One region of the Staphylococcus haemolyticus genome, then DNA from elsewhere that is predicted to be linked to it. Evidence: riboswitches for the same ligand, from Rfam matches in the RefSeq annotation. Region 1 holds a riboswitch; the other holds the start of a gene.

Region 1 (3,828 bases):
TCAACGTTTTTAAAAATTTTATCAGGAGAAATTGATTCTCAAACAGGACATGTTTCAATGGGTAAAGATGAACGTTTAGCTGTTTTGAAACAAGATCACTTCGCCTATGAAGAAGAACGTGTATTAGATGTTGTTATCAAGGGACATGAACGCTTATATGAAGTCATGAAAGAAAAAGATGAAATTTATATGAAACCTGATTTCAGTGATGAGGATGGTATACGTGCCGCTGAACTAGAAGGTGAATTCGCCGAAATGAATGGTTGGAACGCAGAGGCTGACGCTGCTTCTTTACTTTCAGGTTTAGGCATATCTGCTGATTTACATGATAAGCAAATGTCAGAATTGGAAAATAATCAAAAAGTGAAAGTCTTATTAGCTCAAAGTTTATTTGGTGAGCCTGATGTACTTTTACTTGATGAGCCTACCAATGGTCTAGATATTCCTGCCATTAGTTGGTTAGAGGATTTCTTAATTAACTTCGATAATACTGTCATCGTGGTATCTCATGACCGTCACTTTTTAAACAATGTATGTACACATATTGCTGATTTAGATTTCGGTAAGATTAAATTATATGTAGGTAACTATGATTTCTGGTATCAATCTAGTCAATTAGCTCAAAAAATGGCTCAAGAACAAAATAAGAAAAAAGAAGAAAAAATTAAAGAGTTACAAGACTTTATTGTACGTTTCTCAGCTAATGCCTCTAAGTCTAAACAGGCAACAAGTCGTAAGAAACAATTAGAAAAAATTGAATTAGATGATATTCAACCATCTTCAAGACGTTATCCATATGTTAAATTCACACCAGAGCGTGAAATCGGTAATGATTTATTGACTGTTCAAGGACTTTCTAAAACAATTGATGGTGAAAAAGTACTTGATAACATTTCATTCACTATGAATCCTAATGATAAAGCAATTTTGATTGGAGATAGTGAAATTGCAAAAACTACATTACTGAAAATTTTAGCTGGTGAAATGGAGCCTGATGAAGGTACATTTAAATGGGGTGTAACAACTTCATTAAGTTACTTCCCTAAAGATAACTCAGAGTTCTTTGAAGGCGTAGACATGAATTTAGTAGACTGGTTACGTCAATATGCACCTGAATATGAACAAACAGAAACTTTCTTACGTGGTTTCTTAGGACGAATGTTATTTAGTGGTGAAGAAGTTAAAAAGAAAGCTAGTGTGCTCTCTGGTGGTGAAAAAGTTCGCTGTATGTTAAGTAAAATGATGCTATCAAGTGCTAATGTTTTACTATTAGACGAACCTACTAACCATCTTGACTTAGAAAGTATTACAGCAGTAAATGATGGATTAGCTTCTTTCAAAGGATCAATCATCTTTACATCTTATGACTTTGAATTTATCAATACTATTGCAAATCGTGTGATTGATCTAAATCAATCAGGTGGTTTATCTAAAGAAGTTCCTTATGAAGAATATTTACAAGAAATTGGCGTATTACAAAAATAATATATAAGCACATACGCACTTCCCTATTACTAAATTGGGGAGTGCGTTTTTTACTATCATATTACTCATTTGATAAATCTTTACTTACATATAGTAAAAGTACTTTCTAATTTTTCAGTCTATTTCAAAAAATCACAATTATCGGTTTACAGACACAATTGCCATATGTATAATATAAAACATAGCAATTGAATAAGAAATTGATGAGGCGCATCAATCATCAGTATATATTAGATAAACTGTCTGCAACAGCTAATATAGAAAGGGTGCGATGCCGAAATGAATCATAATCGCAGCTATGATTTGTTGGACTTTGTGGTTAAGAGCTGAAAGTTTGTCATTATTATTTAATAATGGAGTGCATCACTTGTATATAAATCACGAACAAGTTCGCACTTCCGAACTTGTTCTTTTTTATAGCGTGTGCCTCCCTATATTTTAGGAGGTAAAGTTTTGAAACGAAGTGTTTTGAAGTTCGGTGGTTCATCCGTCGCTGATTTTACAAAGATAAAAAATATTGCAGAAATGCTTAAGAACCGTGTGGATGACGGTGAACAATTAATTGTAGTTGTTAGTGCTATGGGTAAAACAACAGATCAATTAATGGATAATGTATCAAATCTTACTGCTACACCTAAAGATGAGGAACTCGCCCTACTTTTAACGACCGGTGAACAACAGACTGTATCATATTTATCCATGGTGTTAAATGATATCGGTGTTAATGCTAGAGCAATGACTGGTTATCAAGCAGGTATTAAAACGATTGGCCATCATTTAAAGAGCAGAATTGCTGAAATCAATCCAGAAACATTTGATAAAGCATTCACCGACAAAGATGTATTAGTCGTTGCTGGTTTCCAAGGTATCAATGATGCATTTGAACTTACAACGTTAGGACGTGGAGGATCAGATACAACGGCAGTTGCAATTGCTGCAAGTAATCAAATTCCATGTGAAATATATACTGACGTTGATGGAGTTTATGCCACTGACCCTCGAATATTAAGTAAGGCAAAACGGTTAGATTATGTTTCTTATGAAGAAATGATGGAAATGAGTGCATTAGGTGCAGGCGTTCTTGAAACTCGAAGCGTAGAACTTGCTAAGAACTATGATATCCCATTGTATCTCGGTAGAACTTTATCAAATGAGAAAGGAACATGGATTATGTCAAGAACAGATTTATTAGAGAAGAAAGCTGTAACAGGTGTAGCATTAGATAAACATATGATGCACGTTACAATTAGTTATCCCCTACCTGATAATCGTCTTTTAACGCAATTGTTCACAGCATTAGAAGAAGGTTCAGTAAATGTGGATATGATATCCCAAATAATTAACATTGAAGGATTGCAGCTATCATTCTCTATTAAAGATAGTGATGTACAACAAATTTCAACTATTTTGAGTAATCTTTCTTCTTCATTTAACGCATTGGATTATAAAATTAATGAAGAATACGTTAAAATTTCGCTTATTGGTTCTGGTATGAGAGATATGTCGGGCGTTGCATCAAAGGCTTTCATTACTTTAATTAATGCAAATATCCCATTCTATCAAACTACAACATCTGAAATTAGTATTTCATATGTGATAGATGCTGATAATGGAGAAAAAGCGGTTGAAGTATTATACAATGCATTTGATATTTAAACATCAACATGCTATTTATAAATAATTTTTTTAAAATTCAAACAAATGATATTGGAGTGACTTTTATGACAAGATTAGCAGTAGTCGGAGCAACAGGTTTAGTTGGAACAAAAATGTTAGAAACAATTGATCGCAAAAACATCAAGTTCGATGAGTTAGTATTATTCTCATCAGCTAGATCAGCAGGTAAAGAAGTTCAATTTCAAGGTCAAACGTATGTTGTACAAGAATTAACAGAAGAAGCAGCAAGTGAAAAATTTGACTACGTTCTAATGAGTGCCGGTGGTGGCACAAGTGCACAATTCGCCCCAATCTTTGAAAAAGCAGGTGCAATTGTCATCGATAACTCTAGTCAATGGCGCATGACTGAAGATATCGACTTAATTGTACCTGAAGTAAATCAACCTGAATTTAAGCGCGGCATTATTGCCAACCCTAACTGTTCTACAATTCAATCAGTAGTACCATTAAAAGTATTACAAGATCAATTTGGTTTAAAACGTGTTGCATATACTACTTATCAAGCTGTTTCAGGTTCAGGTATTAAAGGTAAAAGAGATTTAGCTGAAGGTGCAAATGGTAAAGAACCAGAAGCGTATCCTCACCCTATTTATAATAATGTGTTACCACATATTGATGTGTTCTTAGAGGATGGATATACAAAAGAAGAACAAAAAATGATTGATG
Region 2 (3,828 bases), 270 kb from region 1:
ACGTTCCTTCAACTTCAAAAATCAAAGAATTTAAATTACTTTCAACTGCCGGTGCATATTGGCGTGGTGACAGCAATAACAAAATGTTACAGCGTATTTATGGTACAGCATTCTTTGATAAAAAAGATTTGAAAGCACATTTAGAGATGCTTGAAGAGCGTCGTGAGCGTGATCACCGTCGAATTGGTAAAGATTTAGAGCTATTCACTAATAATCAATTAGTAGGTGCAGGTCTTCCATTATGGTTGCCTAATGGTGCTACAATTCGTAGAGAAATTGAACGTTATATAGTTGATAAAGAGGTAAGTATGGGTTATGACCACGTATATACTCCAGTGTTAGCAAATGTTGAGTTATACAAAACTTCTGGACACTGGGATCATTATAGAGATGATATGTTCCCACCAATGAAATTAGATGAAACAGAAGAAATGGTATTACGACCTATGAATTGTCCACATCATATGATGGTCTATAATAATCGTCCTCATTCTTATCGTGAACTACCTATCCGTATTGCAGAATTAGGAACTATGCACAGATATGAAGCTAGTGGTGCTGTATCAGGATTACAACGTGTACGTGGAATGACATTAAACGATTCACACATATTTGTTAGACCTGATCAAATTAAAGATGAATTTAAACGTGTTGTTAACATGATTCAAGAAGTATATAGTGACTTTGGCTTTGAAGATTACACATTCAGATTAAGTTACAGAGATCCAGAAGATAAAGAGAAGTATATGGATGATGATGAAATGTGGAACAAAGCTGAAACTATGTTAAAAGAAGCAGTCGATGAAATGGGATTACCATATGTTGAAGCAATTGGTGAAGCGGCATTCTATGGTCCAAAACTAGATGTTCAAGTTAAGACTGCTATGGGTAAAGAAGAAACTTTATCAACTGCTCAAATTGATTTCTTATTGCCAGAACGTTTTGAACTAACATACATCGGTAGCGATGGTGAAAATCATCGTCCAGTAGTTATTCATCGTGGCGTAGTTTCAACTATGGAACGATTTGTAGCGTTCTTAACTGAAGAAACTAAGGGTGCATTCCCAACTTGGTTAGCACCTAAACAAGTTGAAATAATACCTGTTAATGTTGACTTACATTATGACTATGCTAGAAATTTACAAGATGAATTAAAATCACAAGGTGTACGTGTAGAAATTGATGACCGTAATGAAAAAATGGGGTACAAAATTCGTGAAGCACAAATGCAAAAAATACCTTATCAAATAGTTGTTGGTGATAAAGAAGTTGAAAACAATCAAGTCAATGTACGTAAATACGGCTCTCAAGATCAAGAAACAGTTGAAAAAGATGAATTTATTTGGAATTTAGTAGATGAAATTCGTTTGAAAAAACATAGATAGTCTTGATAAAAATGATAGCTTAATGTATATTACTATATAGTTAATTAAAAAAAGAGTTAGAGGTTGCGTCTTTAATTAGTAACACTTCAGAAGTTATTAAGGAACGTATGTTGAAAGTGTGGAAGGTAAAGATGCCGAAATGAATGATACCCTTAATTATCATTTGTTGGGACAGTTATCGAAAAGAAACTGTACTGTCACAATTTGTGATGTGCTACCGACATAGATTAAGCAGATGGTTGCATATCTAAAGGTATGCAACCATTTTTTTATGCTTTAAAGAATTATAAACTATTTGGAAGTATAATTTGAATGCGTTCATAATCATCGCATAACACAACAAAACTATTTTAGTTAGCCTCTACTGTAAGAAAGGGAGCTTCTATGAAAAAAGTCGAAAATCAAGATGATGGAATCAAAAGAGGACTGAAGGACCGCCATATTTCTATGATAGCAATGGGTGGTTGTATCGGTACCGGATTATTTATGACCTCTGGGGGAGCAATACACGATGCAGGGGCATTAGGTGCTTTAATTGCATATGCGATTATTGGAGCTATGGTATTCTTCCTCATGACATCTTTAGGTGAAATGGCAACGTATTTACCAGTGTCTGGTTCATTTAGTACTTACGCAACACGTTTTGTAGATCCATCTTTAGGATTTGCGTTAGGTTGGAACTATTGGTTTAACTGGGTTATTACAGTTGCAGCAGATGTAACCATTGCTGCACAAGTCATTCAATATTGGACACCTATGGCTGGTATTCCAGCATGGGTTTGGAGTTGTATATTCTTAGTTATTATATTCGCACTAAACTCTTTATCTGTTAGAGTTTATGGTGAAAGTGAATATTGGTTCGCTTTAATCAAAGTTGTAACAGTCATTATCTTTATCATTATTGGTCTTTTAACGATACTAGGTATTATGGGTGGAGAATTTGTAGGTTTCGAGACATTTACGAAAGGTGACGGACCAATTCTAGGTGGTAACTTAGGTGGAAGTTTATTATCAATTCTAGGCGTCTTCCTAGTTGCTGGATTCTCATTCCAAGGTACAGAGTTAATTGGTATTACAGCTGGAGAATCTGAAAATCCAGAACGCGCTGTACCTAAAGCTATTAAACAAGTATTCTGGAGAATATTATTATTCTACATATTAGCAATATTTGTTATAGGTATGTTAATCCCTTACGATAGTAATGCATTGATGGGTGGCGATGATAATATTGCTACTTCTCCATTTACACTCGTGTTTAAAAATGCTGGGTTAGCTTTTGCGGCATCATTTATGAATGCAGTTATTTTAACATCAGTTTTATCAGCAGGTAATTCAGGTATGTATGCATCAACACGAATGTTATATTCTATGAGTAAAGATAAATTAGCTTTCCATTCATTTGGTAAAACGAATAAATATGGTGTGCCATACTTATCTTTATTTGCGACAGCGATTTTAGTTGTTATTATTTTCTTAGTGCAAAAACTAAGTGGTGACGCATATGAATATATTGTTGCTGCAAGTGGTATGACAGGCTTTATCGCATGGGTAGGTATTGCAATTAGTCACTACAGATTTAGAAGAGCTTTCGAAAAACAACATCATAGTAAAAGGGAGTTGAAGTATAAAGCTAAATGGTTCCCATTCGGTCCTATATTCGCAGGCTTGCTCTGTGTGATTGTCATAATCGGGCAAGATGTTGATTTTATTAAAACAGGTCATTTCGATTTAAATCGCTTCATTATCACATATATGGGAATCCCAGTTTTCTTAGTATTCTTTATTTATCATAAATTGAGATATAAAACGAAGATAATTCCATTAGATAAAGTAGATTTAAGACAAGATGTTTCAATGGATGAAGTAAAACATCACTAATATTAAAATAATTGTTGACTTATATGATATACACTGATATGATTATTAACGTTGAATACGAAACGTACCAAGTAGAAACACCCGTTTCTCACCTGTAGCGACGCATCAAGCAGTTGGCAGGTTAATCATGTCACACATTATATGTGTATGAGAGAAGAGCGGGCATTCTATGCTCGCTCTTTTTGCTTGGAAAATTTCGTAAAATTTTGGGAGGTGTCAACCATAGCAAAAGATCAAACGCAAGTTAACGAAAAGATTCGCGCTAAAGAATTACGTTTAATTGGCCAAAATGGTGACCAAATTGGTGTTAAATCAAAACGAGAAGCATTAGAAATGGCTGAACGTGTTGAATTAGATTTAGTAGTTGTAGCACCAAATGCTAAACCACCTGTTGCAAGAATTATGGATTATGGTAAATACAAATTCGAACAGCAGAAAAAAGAAAAAGAAATGAAAAAGAAACAAAAAGTTATCAATGTTAAAGAAATACGCCTAAGTCCAACTATTGAGGAACATGATTTCCAAACTAAGTTGAAAAATGGTCGTAAATTCTTATCTAAAGGCG

What was found. Region 1 has a riboswitch for lysine ahead of EQ029_RS07100 (aspartate kinase). Riboswitches for the same ligand answer to the same signal wherever they lie in the genome.
Region 2: it holds a riboswitch for lysine, as region 1 does, so the genes downstream of both, EQ029_RS05795 (amino acid permease) here and EQ029_RS07100 (aspartate kinase) in region 1, are expected to answer to the same signal.

The regions. Positions count from the first base shown of each region.
Region 1 is NZ_CP035291.1:1,468,682-1,472,509, reverse strand. Features, by position in the region: gene EQ029_RS07105 (ABC-F family ATP-binding cassette domain-containing protein) at 1-1,485, shown strand, start outside; lysine riboswitch at 1,681-1,857, shown strand; gene EQ029_RS07100 (aspartate kinase) at 1,939-3,141, shown strand; gene EQ029_RS07095 (aspartate-semialdehyde dehydrogenase) at 3,207-3,828, shown strand, end outside.
Region 2 is NZ_CP035291.1:1,201,481-1,205,308, forward strand. Features, by position in the region: gene thrS (threonine--tRNA ligase) at 1-1,385, shown strand, start outside; lysine riboswitch at 1,435-1,610, shown strand; gene EQ029_RS05795 (amino acid permease) at 1,770-3,263, shown strand; ribosomal protein L20 leader region at 3,327-3,454, shown strand; gene infC (translation initiation factor IF-3) at 3,477-3,828, shown strand, end outside.